2 linked regions of the Endozoicomonas sp. GU-1 genome follow. The protein of the gene in region 2 interacts with the protein of the main gene of each other region in a pairwise test. Links are inferred from orthologs where the notes say so. Each region holds a gene or a part of one and is shown on either strand. Other genes may lie near its edges.

What was found.
Region 1: the proteins of mrcB (region 2) and O3276_RS07335 interact in binary tests that used the Escherichia coli proteins (3 or more experiments, as listed by UniProt). The link is inferred for Endozoicomonas sp. GU-1 from one-to-one orthologs.

What each region holds. Positions count from the first base shown.
Region 1 is NZ_CP114771.1:1,823,126-1,828,005, forward strand. What follows is about bases 1,899-4,880. They hold O3276_RS07335 (peptidoglycan D,D-transpeptidase FtsI family protein), read right to left. Parts: upstream 4,317-4,880; coding sequence 2,481-4,316; downstream 1,899-2,480. Other genes in these bases: O3276_RS07325 (UDP-N-acetylmuramoyl-L-alanyl-D-glutamate--2,6-diaminopimelate ligase), read right to left, coding at 1,899-2,173; O3276_RS07330 (Mur ligase domain-containing protein), read right to left, coding at 2,134-2,469; ftsL (cell division protein FtsL), read right to left, coding at 4,313-4,615; rsmH (16S rRNA (cytosine(1402)-N(4))-methyltransferase RsmH), read right to left, coding at 4,627-4,880. Also shown: O3276_RS07320 (UDP-N-acetylmuramoyl-tripeptide--D-alanyl-D-alanine ligase), read right to left, coding at 1-890; more of O3276_RS07325, read right to left, coding at 887-1,898. UniProt on the Escherichia coli protein: Essential cell division protein that catalyzes cross-linking of the peptidoglycan cell wall at the division septum. Required for localization of FtsN.
Region 2 is NZ_CP114771.1:3,916,784-3,926,457, reverse strand. What follows is about bases 6,636-9,612. They hold mrcB (penicillin-binding protein 1B), read right to left. Parts: upstream 9,303-9,612; coding sequence 6,969-9,302; downstream 6,636-6,968. Other genes in these bases: O3276_RS16300 (tetratricopeptide repeat protein), read right to left, coding at 6,636-6,972. In the rest of the region: ilvN (acetolactate synthase small subunit), read right to left, coding at 1-201; O3276_RS16315 (YobI family P-loop NTPase), read left to right, coding at 3,011-5,494; O3276_RS16310 (hypothetical protein), read left to right, coding at 5,679-6,185; O3276_RS16305 (YqcC family protein), read right to left, coding at 6,237-6,548; more of O3276_RS16300, read right to left, coding at 6,550-6,635. UniProt on the Escherichia coli protein: Cell wall formation. Synthesis of cross-linked peptidoglycan from the lipid intermediates.

The sequences.
Region 1 (4,880 bases), 2.1 Mb from region 2 along the record:
GTCACCTGGTAACGACCCCAGAAGGAAAGCTGCAGCGATTGTTGCTCTGGCTGCTGCCCCTCTCTGCGAATATGCAACGTGAATCGGGTGCCTTCCTGATTGGGCGTGATATCACTGGCAAAACAGTTCGCCTCAGGACTCTGAGCGCTGAAACTGATCATGTGTCGACCCGGCTTTTGCAGAACTCGGTCACACCACTGACCATAGAACCGGTCATCCATATTCAGAACTGCTGTACCATCATCCGGCAGAGCATCCAGAATAAAACCTTTTTCCCAGGCAACCCCTTCAACACTCTTCAAATCCGCCAGATGGGTTTCAGCGGCATTGACGATCACGGATACGTCAGGGCTGCCCATATTGGCAATGTATTCAATTTCACCGGGAGCACTGGTGCCCATCTCAACCACGGCAAACTGATGGGATTCGTTGATTCTTAACAACGTTAAGGGTGTGCCCAGCGCATTATTGAGGTTGCCCTGCGTTGCCAGCGTTGGGCCAGCTTCGGAGAAAATGGCCAGCAACATCTCTTTAACCGATGTTTTGCCGCAGGAACCGGTAACACCCACCAGACACCCGGCAAAGCGATTGCGATTGGCAGCACCCAACAGCCCAAGTGCCTGTTCGGAATTTGCCACCACAATCTGCGGCAAAGCAGCACCAGTGACATAGTGTTCGGTCAGGGCAGCAACAGCGCCTGCCGCCTGTGCCTGCCCCAGATAATCGTGACCATCAAAGCGAGGACCTTTAATAGCAATAAAAAGATCACCCGGTTGCAATGTTCGGGTATCAATACTGACACCGGTGACTGACAGCTCATCATTTGGCAGATCATGCAACTGACCGTTAACAATCCCGGCAACTTCGGCAAGGCGCATCGATTCAATCATGCCTGCACATCCTCTTGAACATTTTGCGACCGGGCGCTTGCACATTGCGATTGCAATGCCCGCTGCACCTGCTCTGCATCATCGAAGTGATGTCGAACACCATCAATTTCCTGATAGTTTTCATGCCCCTTGCCCGCGATCACGATAATGTCACCGGCACTGGCGGAAGTAATTGTGGAACGGATGGCTTCAGAGCGATCAGCAATCACCTGAATGCACTGACGGTCATGCTCTGTAATACCGTCCAGCGCATCAGTGATGATCTGGCGGGGATCTTCAGTTCTGGGATTATCACTGGTCAGCACTGCTTTATCCGCACCGTTCAAAGCGGCGAACGTCATCAAAGGTCGTTTACCTCTGTCCCGGTCACCACCACACCCATATATACAGACAATTTTCCCGGCGTCTTGTTCGCAATCTTTTGCACAAGGCGTCATTCTCTTTATTTGCGCACGGTGCTCACGCAACGAAGAAAGCACACTGTCAATGGCATCCGGCGTATGGGCATAATCAACCAGCACCAGCGGCTGGCTGCCACCACCAAACTGCTGCATCCTGCCGGGAGGGGCAGAAATCGCTGGAATGGCTGCCAGAAGGCGATCAAGTGCATATCCCTGAACACCCAACGCAGCGATAACCGCCAACAGATTTTCCAGGTTAAAACGCCCCAGCAATGAAGTCGCCAATGTACCCACCCCCCAGGGCGTATGAAGGGTTGCCCTGAAACCTTGCGGTAACGTCTCAATGTTACTGAGATACACATCTGCCGAAGCATCTTCCAGGGACCAGGTGGTGATATTGGCATTCTGTGGGCAGGAGGAAAGCATCAGCGGTGAAAACTCATCGTCCTTGCCAATAACCGCATACCGGTATGTACACTCGGAAAATAGTCGGGCCTTGGCCGCTGCGTAGTTCTCCAGAGAACCATGATAATCCAGATGATCACGGCTGATATGGGTAAACAGCGCCACCTCAAAAGAGACCCCGGACACCCGCCCCTGATCAAGCCCGTGGGATGAAACCTCCATAGCCAGCGCCTCTACGCCATCCGCTACCAGTTGCCCCAAGTACTGCTGCAGGGAAATCACATCACTGGTGGTATTTAAGGAAGCCTCCATCTGCCCCGGCAAGCCGCGCCCCACTGTGCCCATTAATGCACAGGGCTTGCCCAGCTGCCCGAGGATTTCAGAGAGAAACCAGCAACAGGAGGTTTTGCCATTGGTGCCGGTAACGCCAAAAACGCTCAACTGCTCAGAAGGGTGCCGATAAAAACGATCCGCCAGGGACCCAACCCTGCCACTGAGGTCCGGAACAAAAAAACGGACTCATTGCCTGCCGCTGCAGACAGATCAAACCCTTCGCTATCATCCACCAGCACCGCTGCGGCACCTTTCTCCAGGGCATCAGCAATGTAGTTGCGGCCATCGGACTGAATACCGGGAATCGCAATAAACAACTCACCCCCGGTAATCTTGCGACTATCGAGGGTCATTTGATTCAGCTTCTTGTCTACCGCTACCAGCGGTAGCTGCAGTTCGGCAAGCACGCCATTGAGAGTATTCTCTTGCTCAGCTGTCATTGCTTTTCGCTTTAACCTTCTTCCAATGGTGTAGAAATTTGCTCATCCCGATCATGGGGATTAAATGCCATACGCCGATCTGCCCCCGGATTACCCAACTCACCGGGCTCAACCCCCAGCATTCGCAGCGCCCCGGCTGCCACCTTGGAGAATACCGGCGCGGCAATCAGGCCACCGTAATAGTTCTTGCCAGAGGGATCATCAATAATGACCACCATGGCAAACCGTGGATTATCAATAGGTGCCAAACCGGCAAACATACCTATGTAGCGATCCTTGATATAACCGTTTGGCCCCACCTTTCTGGCCGTTCCGGTTTTCCCGCCAACCTCAAAGGCATCGATCATCGCCCGGCCACCGGTTCCGCCATGAACCACCTCACGGAGCATTTTCCTCAGATCATCCGCCACCTGCTGATCCATTACCCGAACACCGTCGGGCACCACATCTCTCTTGATCAGCGAGACAGGGCGCATCATGCCACCGGCACCAAGTACGGTATAGGCCTGAGCCAGTTGCAACGGTGTCACGGTCAAACCGTAGCCAAAGGATAAGGTAGCAATCTCGATATCACTCCAGCGATCCCTATAGGGCAAATAGCCCGGATTTTCACCGGGAAAACCGGTGCCGGTGCTTTGACCAAGGCCAACCCTCTGGAGCAAATCCAGCATCTTATCCGGACCAATGGCCAGCACCATTTTTGACACCCCGACGTTACTGGACTGTCTCAGCACAGTGGTCACATCAATAGCACCGTGATTCCGGTTATCCTTTACCTGATCCCTGCCCAGTCGCAGGTAACCGGGTGCAGTATTAATCACTGAGTCTTTGTGAAACTGACCAGACTCCAGGGCAGCCGCTACCGCAAAAGGTTTCATTGTTGACCCCGGCTCGACCATATCGGTCACCACCCGGTTGCGCATCTTATGGGCCTGCATATCCGCCCGGTTATTCGGGTTGTAGGCAGGCTGATTGACCATTGCCAGCACTTCCCCGGTCTTGACATCCAGCATGATCAAAGAACCGGCCTTGGCCTTGTGCTGCTCAACCGCCTTTTTCAACTCCCGGTAGGCCATATACTGAAGCCTCAGATCAATACTGAGCATCAGTTCCTTGCCGGGGCTGGCACTTTTCATCAGCTCAGCCTGTCGGGCAAGCTGGCCTTTACGGTCTTTCAGCACCCTTCGCTGACCTGGCTCACCGGACAGCCAATCATTGTAGGCTAACTCCAGACCTTCCTGACCAGACTCATCGATATTGGTAAAACCCACCAGATGGGCGGTCACCTCGGCAGCCGGGTAGTAGCGCCGGTGTTCATCGATCGCCCGGACACCCGGCACTCTCAAGGCCATGACCGCTGCCCCCTGCTCCGGAGTCAACTGCCGTTTGAGGTAGATAAAATCCCGGGTTTTGGCCGCCTGCACACGATCCGACAGCCACTTATGGGAAACGCCCAACGCCTTTGCCAGGTCTTGCCAGCGGTCACTGGCCTGATACAGCACTTCAGGGTCAGCCCAGATCGTGACAACCGGCGTGCTGACCGCCAGCGGGTCACCATTGCGGTCAAAAATTACGCCTCTGTGCGCAGCCACTGACTCATAGCGAACAGAACGTTTATCACCTTCATTTTGCAGGAAGTGCCGATCCAGCAATTGCAAATCAACAATTCGGTAACCAATGGCCAGCCCTGCCACCAACAGGACCGATTGCAGCATTTTCAGCCGCCACTTACGGGTCAGGCTATTCACCACACGACCAATCCAGACAGTTCCCTTGCCAGCTTTGCTCTCGGCCGCTGACCGGTTTCGCGGTGATACTTTCTGCCCCTGAGCTCGCCCCTGAGTCATGGCAGAACCATCTCTATCTGGCTGGTCTTTGGCACATCCATGTCCAGTTTCTCCCTGGCAACCTGTTCAATTTTTCCCGGCGATGTCAGTGTGCTGTGTTCCAGCAACAACTTACCCCACTCAACCTGTGCACTGTTCCGATTCTCAAGCTCCTGCTGAATCCGGTTATTCAGAAGACGGTTCTCGTAGGAAACATAACCCACAGACAATCCCGACAATATCACCAGTAACAACAGCAAAAGCGCAGCACCATAAGATCGAAGAAGATGCAGACACGCCAGAAGACCACTATCCATCATCAGGCCCATCATCAAACCAGCTTTTCTGCCACACGCATAACCGCACTTCGTGCCCTGGGATTTTCCTGCACTTCCTGCCGGGAAGGTTTGATCGCCTTGCCCAGACTTTTCATCCGCCGATTCAACTGATCTTCTGTCACCGGCAGCCAGCTTGGCAGCTCATCACCCTTTTGATGCTTGCGGATAAAGCGTTTGACAATCCTGTCTTCCAATGAGTGAAAGCTGATAACCACCAGTCGGCCACCGGGCTTCAATTTTTCCAGGG
Region 2 (9,674 bases):
CAGCTTGTTCAGCTGTTTAGTAATCTGCTCAACGACCTGGGGATTGCCCTCCGTGGTCAGCGTCAGGCGGGACAGTGTTTTGTCCTCCGTTGGTGCAACATTCAATGTCTCAATGTTGTAATTACGCTGGGAGAAAAGCCCGACAATACGCGACAGTGCACCGGGTTCGTTCTCAACCAGAACAGAGATAATCCGTTTCATCAGGTCCTCTCCGTTTTGCTGAGCCACATATCGGCCATATTGCCGTCCTTGATCTGCATAGGGTAAACATGCTCACTGGTATCCACCTGGATATCCATAAAGACCAGTCGGTCTTTCAGCGAGAACGCTTCCTCCATGGCCGACGTCAGCCTGGCCGGATCGGTAATTCTCATGCCCACATGCCCGTAGGACTCCGCCAGTTTGACAAAGTCTGGCAGTGAATCCATGTAAGAATGGGAATAACGACTGTCATACTGCATATCCTGCCACTGTCGTACCATGCCCAGTGCCTGATTATTCAGGTTGATGATTTTCACGTTCAAATCATATTGCAGACAGGTAGAGAGCTCCTGAATATTCATCTGAATACTGCCCTCACCGGTGACACAGGCCACATGGCTGCCCGGGAATGACAGTTTTATTCCCATCGCAGCAGGCAGACCAAAGCCCATGGTTCCCAAGCCTCCGGAGTTAATCCAGCGGTTGGGCTTATCAAATGGATAATACTGGGCAGCAAACATCTGGTGCTGACCAACATCGGACGTGATGTAGGTATCTTCACCCCGGGTTACGTCATACAGTGTTTCTATAACCTGCTGAGGCTTGAGAACAGTGCCGTCACCCTTGTTGTAAGGGAACAGGCCACCACGACCTTCACGCCATTCATTGATCTGACGCCACCAGCTATCGAGCGCTTCCTGACCAATACGGATATCGGTCTCTTTTATCTGACGGATCATGGTGTCCAGTACCGCATCCACTGGCCCGACAATCGGCACATCCGCCGGTATATTTTTAGAGATACTGGCCGGATCAATATCAATATGAATGATCTTGGCATCCGGGCAGAACTTTGCTGTGTTATTAGTCACCCGGTCATCAAAACGGACGCCCACTGCCAGAATCAGGTCCGCATTGTGCATCGCCTGGTTCGCGCAGTAACTGCCATGCATACCGAGCATACCGACAAACTGATGGTCCGAACCAGGGTAGGCACCCAAGCCCATCAGAGTATTAGTCACCGGTACATTCAATGTTTTCGCCAGCGCTGTGAGTTGTTCAGACGCCTTGCCCAAAATAACACCGCCACCGGCATAGATAATGGGTTTTTTAGCCTCTGCCAGCAGTTCAACCGCTTTGCGAATCTGGCCATTGTGACCTTTAACCGGTGGGTTATAGGAACGCAGCCGTACCTTTTGCGGGTAACTGTATTGGTACTTTTTGCCCGGGTCGGTAATATCCTTGGGGATATCAACCACAACAGGCCCCGGGCGACCGGTCTGTGCCAGATGGAAGGCTTTCTTGATGACCTCTGGAATATCTTCAGCCCGCTTGACCAGGAAGCTGTGTTTTACGATGGGTCTGGAAATACCCACCATATCCACTTCCTGAAACATATCACTGCCTATAAAGGCAGACGGCACCTGACCGGAAAGCACCACCATGGGGATCGAGTCCATGTAGGCAGTGGCAATACCGGTAATGGTATTCGTTGCCCCCGGACCAGAGGTTACCAGGGCCACGCCCGGCTTGCCGGTTGCTCTTGCGTAACCGTCTGCCATATGGGTGGCAGCCTGTTCATGACGTACCAGGATATGGGTAATCGCCTTCTGCCGGAAAATAGCGTCATAGACGTGCAGCAGAGCCCCCCCCCGGGTACCCGTATATATACTCGACTCCCTCATCTGCCAGTGATCGGACCACCATGTCCGCGCCGGATAATAGCTCCACTTGCTAACCCTCGGCTTTATTTGGAATGAATTTTTATATCGCCCCGAATTGCTGGCGCTATTAACATCTTCTGTCGCTGAATATCCCGACTCAATGCCAACAGTCCCTGAAACAGAGCGTGTTAGAAATTGGCGAACACGAAAAGGCATCTCTTAACGATCAGCCTTCACCAACAAGTGCAGCTCCGGGCTGCATGAGACTCACAATTCTGGCTTGCAGAAATGCTACATTCCTGTGCGGGTAGGAGCAGTGCACCAACAAATGATCTCAGCACAAGATCGAGAAGTCGGTACACTAAGGAACACTCTTATCTGAGCCGCAGATAAACGGCATCAAATTGTCGCATAATTCCCAACGCAGCTTCTTGGGCGGCTTCAGGAGGTGCCATTTTTGACTTTCAGCAGCCATCCGTCAACATAAATACGGATTTCACCTCGGAGAATACGAGTTTTTTTTGTCACAGAAAGACGATAAATGACTAATGCAACAATGGAGAGTACGAGGTTATCGACGATTCCCGTCGTCGGGAGGAGCTCCTGCATCCGTAGTCGTGCAGGTTTTACCTTGTTTCTGAGTCACCAGGGTTTAACCGGTAAGGCTTTAGAAAATCGCTTAATATTGATAATTTTTCATCGTTGTCACTGCTGCTGCATTCTACGATTTCAGATAGCCTGCTGAGGGTATCACAGTGATATTTAGCAATCCTGTCGGATACATATTTCTGTACATTGACACTTGCGTCAGCTGGCCCATATTTCGACCTGCCTTCGTTGGATATTAAAACATACCTGGCATCCACCAGAGTTTTTCCATGGAGATCATGGATTGGTCGAAACAGGCCAACATCTGCTCACACCCTGCCAGGCCCTGCCGATTTTGAATAATTAATGTGTTGGTGTTGACTGATAAAGGTCCGAAAGAGCGGTCTAATCCGGATATTTCATAAACTGCTCCGAATCTCGCGCTGGACTTTGTCGCTCTAAGGGATTTTGTGAGGGAGCGCCGTACCGGGGAGTACGGTCGACCGAACAAAACTCCCTCAGAGCGGCAAAGGACAAGCGAGAGCGGGAGCACGTTTATGAAATATCCGGGTAAGCTTTCGGCTCACGAACATTGGCCATGGAAGAAAGGCTACAGGGAAATGATGGCATATATTCGATTGATTCGCCGTAAAACCGGGTACCTCAAAGCAATCATGGCTGGCTGGAAAGCAGCAAGGGCAGGTTGGCAAGCAGCCCGGGAAAAGTACTCGCAGCATTATCCTGAGCATGGCAGATCGACCACCGTTCGCAAGGCATCAGGAGGGACATTTTCCCGATATCTGAAACGTCGTGATGGCCAGTCACTTATCAGGCCTCTGAACTCAACGACGATGCCACATGAGCAATTTGAAAAGTACGAAAGGGAGCTACTGGCTGCCCTTGATGCAGAAGAGCAGCCTGAAACCCGAAATATTGCCATTTCCGGAGCCATTGGTGTCGGCAAAAGCGCGTTTATTCATGCATTCACCAAGCGTAACCCACAATTCAAGTACACCCGGATTTTTTTGCCACCGCTAGCCGAAATCAATCCCCCCATTACTCCGGATAGCAATGAAAATGAGAAAGAATTATTAGAGCAACTTCTGTGCAGCATCACAGGCAAATTACCCGATGACATTAAGGCGCTGCAGCATAAACCCAAGGGCTGGAAAAAAGTCATTGGCGCGCTTCTGGCCTTATCGACCAGCTATTCCATTGCAACACTGGGCTATCTCAGCGGTAGTCTGGGCATTGATCAAAGTACAACGGTCAAAGCACTCCATCTGTATTTACCTGACCCGATGCTGGCCTTTGCCAAAAAGTATGCCCCCTTATTGGCTGAACTCTCCTTGTTCCTGGTGGCAACACTGGTCGTACTGTATCTATTTACGGGGTTACTGAAAACAGGCCAGAGAAAGAGGCGAATCCGGCTGGAAAACAGTACAGACAGATCAGATGTCAGTCATTACCTCCATCAAATCAATCATGCCTTTAACCACGGCAGGTATGATGTGGTCATTGTCGAGAACCTGACAAGCCCTTCCCAGCAGACAGCATTGGAAACACTGTATTGTGTCAATGGCTACCTGAATGGCTCAGGCCATATTAAACAACCCGTCTATTTTATCTATCTCCTGGCGGACGAAATACTGACGGCTAGTGAACGTACCCGTTTTTTTGACCTGGTTGTTCCCATTATTCCCGCTCCCAATGCTGAACATACCGGCCCGGAACTGTATAAACAGCTGAAAACCATCAATAGCCGTGGGATGGATAAAGCATTAATTTACAATGTGGCAAGCGCCATTGGCGACATGAAACTGATGACCAATATCGTTAATGAGTTTCATATTTACCTCGATCAGTTATCCACGGATTTTAAAGCGCCGAATAACAACAAGCTGTTTGCCATGGTCGTTATTAAGAATCTTTATCCCAAAGAGCATGCAGAATTAACCGATGGTATGGGGCTCTTTTGGACGGTGTTCCATGACAATAAACTACCTGGTAAAACGGTGGCCGAAACGCTACGGCAAGGCTTTATGGCGGATTCAGTGTTAAGAGCGCTGACTGAAGAACGCTTTGGCCCTTTACTTTACTTACTTATGAATGGGTATTTTGCTGAAGATTACCGGGACTATCTGTTTTATTTCTATCCAGATACTCCTTTCAATGGATATCCCATAGCTTCATGGCAACCGGCCACGCCCCTCCCACAATCCCTTGAGCATCAGGCGAGTAATTTCAGCCAGAAAAGCACTAACCAGAACAGCGGAGAGTATCTCAACGGCTACCTGCCCAATGACTTTCAAGTGGCCACACAGTGGCAAGTAAGCGAAGCTCCGGAAGTCTGGCAACACCGGGAGCTTGAGACGAACAAATACAGTTTACCAGACAGCAACGAAATCCATGATGCAACGTTGAACCAGCTACTCTCGGCATTTACTGACTTTTACCTTGAGCAACTGAACCTCACACATTTATCCCCAAGCCGGATTGAGATCATTATTCAGCATCCCAAGTGTCGGTTCTCATTGAAAAGCCTTGAGTGGCTGGCAAAAAGTGACAACCAGTTTAAGACAGACACCACCTACTACTACCTGCTACGTTTCTGGAACGAATATAAAGCCAATGCCGTGAGTACCGCTCAATTAACGGTTAATACCATTGTCAAATTATTATCCGGCAGCGAAATCAATATTGATGATAAGTTATGGCTCTGCAACCTGTTAAACCATGAAAATGAAATTGATAGCCGTATATTGGCTGCAATGCTTGCACCCATCACCTCACAGCCTGCCGAAAGCTTTACCATGAAAATCAGATTCGGCCGACTTGAAATGCTTATGGCAACCGCCAGAACACTACCGGAAAAGATTCGTTTACTGTCACAGCAGGTAAAATACCTATCCCGACAAGAGGTGTTAACACTGCTTTCACAGTTGGATATTGATGGTACCGGTCAACTTATGAAAGAAAATAACCGGTTCTCACCATCCGGTACCCGGGAGAATATTGAATTAATAAACGCGTTTAAGTGAGATTATCCTGTAGAGGCGGTTTTGTAAAAAAGATAAAAAAATTCAGGCATATATATAAGATAAGGTATGTGTAACCTGAAATTTAGGTGAATTACCTTATCTTCCTGAATTTACATCAACACGGAGAAACTACCAGTGAAAATATTGGTCTATATGGTGCTTTAATGACCTTTTAGAGGTAGCTATGGATTCTTCTGTTACTGGTTCAGTCCCCATCTTATATACACAACAAAGTCAATCAGCTGGTATTCCTTCTGCCGCAAGCTCAGAGCCAGACGTTTCAAGATCACGGGAAACATTACTACCACCTACTGATTCATTTAATTCAGAGCAGGTGCCAGATGACAAAAAAGCAGCTGACCGTACGATTCATCCACAACCGGAAGGGGAAGCCAGACCTCAACTGGCCGAGTTTGATAGTTTGCCCTCCATATTGGATTCGCTTTCTAACATTGCAACAACATTACCAGCGGCAATATCAGCTCATGACCCCAATATCAAGCCAGAGGACAAACCACCAGCCCCGCAAGCCTCTCAGGCAGGACCTTTGCCGGAAGCGTTAGAAGAAATGCTGCCACAAGAGCTTCAACCAGTCAGAGGCCGTGCAGCTGCGATAGCCGACTTTTTTCGCAGCTGTTGTGGTATTCGGGATCGACATGCCAGTCATCCGCCACCAAGGTCTGGCACCTGAAAAACAGCACTTGCCAGCAGATTCCATCAGCCATTGACCTGCGACAGCAGGTCAACTCATTAATCGATCAAACTGCTCAATAATCAGCAGCAGCTTTTCACTTTCCAACCGTTCAAGGGGCAACGCCTCTTCTGCATAGGACTTGATATTTGAACCTTTTGGCAGAGTGCCGCCCCCGTCCATGATAGCCCTGACGCGGGGAACAAATATCCACTGCAACCACTGGCTGAATGCCATGGTATCCATGCAAAAAGGTGTGGTGCTGTTCATGGCTTCAACCGACGGAGGCATGGGAAGCCAGACATCCTGCCTGCGCAGCTCTGACTCCATAGCGTCCAGCAAAACAATAACTTCTTCAGACATATCAGCTATTCAACGCACTTAACAAATGAGTGATTTTTCGTTCCAACATAAAGCCCGGTCCCAGACTTAATGCTCTCTCAGCCAGTTGCCGGGACTGGGCAACACGCCCCTGATCCTGACGCAGCAGGGCCAGCTGGTAATAAACGTCCGGAGTCGTTGGACCAATGCGTATCGCCCGCCCAAGTGCACTCTCGGCCTCATCAAACCTGCCAGCTTCCCGGGCCTTCCAGGCCTGGTGCAGTAATGTGCCCAGTGCATCCTGACGCTGTTCATAGGGTGACGATGGTACTCCGTGCTGCTCTTCCTGTATCAATACCGGTGTAGAGCAACCCGTCAGAACCACGGCTAACAGCAGCGCAACGAAACGTCCGGGTGGAAAAGATACCACTTTGCCACACCACTCACAGAGGGTGTCATACTTCATTCAAACCACTCTTTGATTTTGTCAAACAGAGCATCCTTCACATCAGCTTTACAACCGGCATAGGCCTTTGGCTCCGAACCCTTGATATAGGGCAATGGTATAGCGCCCTGACAATAGCGATGACTGCGTCCGTTTGCTGATGGATTTACCCAGACGCTGGTCACATTGCTGGCTCCCAGAGATTTTACCGACTGCACCGGCACATTCGACATAAAGTTACCCCAGATCTTCAAAGCACCACTACTGCCAGTGAGTTTTGTCGGGCTGTTGTCGTCGTGGCCAATCCAGGTCACTGCCACCAGATCACCGGAGTAACCGGCAAACCAGCTATCCCGGAGATCATTGGTGGTGCCTGTTTTACCGCCCAGGGCAATACCCGGCTCAACATACTGATATACGCCGCGTCCCGTACCGTCTGCCATTACCATACCCAACGCGGTACGCAGCAGTTCCATTGGCCCCGGCTGAAAAGCCCGCTCGACAGAAATACTGTACCGGCTGAGTGGCTTGCCCTGGCTGTCTACCACTGCATCGATCGCCCGCAACGGCATACGAAAGCCACCACTGGCAATGGTTTGGTACATTTTGGCAACCTCAATCGGAGCCATGGATGCAGAGCCAAGCAAGACTGAAGGATAAGGCGGTAACTCCTGCCCGATACCCAGCCTCTTAAGTGTATCCAGGACCGATGACAAACCAACCGCCATCCCGGTATTGGCTGCCGCCTGATTATAGGATTTCGCCAGCGCCAGATAGAGTGGCACCTGACCATGGGATTCACGGCTGTAATTCTGAGGTTCCCAGTAACCTCCACGACCATCACTGATTTTCACCGGCGTATCATGGACAGGCGTCGTTAATGTGTACTGACCGGGCCGTTCAAGCGCGGTTAGATAGATTGCCGGCTTCAACAGGGAACCAACCGGTCTGCGTGCCTCAAGGGCACGGTTAAATCCGGCATACCCGGGGTTTCGATCGCCCACAACGGCAAGCAGATCCCCGGTCTGGGCAGAGCTAACCACCATGGCACCCTGAAGCTGATTGTCCTTACCCAGAGTCGTTAACGTTCTGGTAACACTGTTCTGGGCCTCCCGCTGAATCACCGGGTCCAGGTTGGTGAAAATTCTCAGCCCCTCAGAGGTCAGGTCCTTTTCATCATAATCCTTGCGCAGCTGCTCTTTCACCATATCGATATAGGCAGGAAAATCGTTGGTACTGATCAGTTCCCGACTGACAACGCCCAATGGCAACTTTTTAGAGCGTTCAACTTCGGCAACAGGCACAATGGATCGCTCAGCCAGGACATCCAGCACCAGGTTTCGTCTCGCCAGGGCGCGTTCAGGGTATCGCCTCGGGTCGTACCAGGAGGGCCCTTTGACCATAGCCACCAGCAAGGCCGTGCGCGCCAGATTCAACTCCTTGAGAGGCTGGGCAAAGTAAAACTGGCTGGCCAGGCCAAAACCATGGATGGCCCGACGCCCGTGCTGCCCCAGATAAACCTCATTTAAATAGGTTTCAAGAATCTCCTCTTTGCCATAATGCAGCTCAAGCAGCAGTGCCATAATGGCCTCTTTACCTTTACGAACCAGAGTGCGCTCATTGGTCAGGAAGAAGTTTTTCACCAACTGCTGGGTAATGGTACTCCCTCCCTGAACAACCCCTCCGGCTTTCAGGTTGGCCACCATGGCCCGGGCAATGGAGGTGGGAGAGATCCCGACATGGTCGTAATAGTCCCGGTCTTCAATGGCCAGCAGGGCAGGAATCAGATACCGGGGAGCCTGGGCGGTCCGAATCAGCAGGCGGTCTTCATAACTGGCCGGATAAATACCCCCAATGGGCTGTGGATCAAGCCTTAACAGTGGCAGGTTTTGACCATCCCGGTCGGCGAGGCGACTCACCTCATTGCCTTGAAAGTCAACCTGCGCATAGCGCGGTGGCTCAGCTCCATCGGGAAAGTGAAACCCCCGGCTATAAATAATGAACTGACTGCCATTGCGGGCAAACGTACCTGGTCGTGCCACATAACGCACCGCCTGATAACCCTGACGCCTGAGCTGGGACTGGAGGTCACCGGGGGTTATCAGCTTGCCTTTATACAATTCAACAGGACGGGCAAATACCTTGGCCGGTATCGCCCACTTTTTCCCTTCAAACTGTTTAGTGACTACGGCATCCAGATAGACAGCGTAAGCACTGACCAGAACCACCAGCGTCAAGCCCAGCTTGAGCAGGATAGATTTCCACGGTACCGGATTGCCCTGCTTTTGCTTGGAAGATGACCGGGTCTTTTTGGCAGGCCTGCCTTTTTTAGTCGTCGATTTCTTTACCATGATGGCGATTATACGCTGGAGCCTGTGGTTGATCTTGTTCGGAAAACGAAAGTGATCGGGAAATGTCTATATTGTTTCCCTTCAGGAAGTATTTTGGTATCGAAAATAACGATTGATTGGCAAAGGCGCGACCCATGTCGCTTACCGTGGCTAAAAAATGGCTTTATCAGCCATCTGGTTGCCAGTACATGGTTTCAATGTGATTGATGGGTTCCTTCTATCAATGACTCGAAAGCTCCGTTCGTCCTGAGCGGAGATTGTACACATCACACTCATCGAAATGATGTACCGGAAAGTCCCAACAAGGCGTCAAAATACCATTGCGTCAGTAATAACTGATAACTCTATGGGAGGACTTCAAAAGTCTGGTCT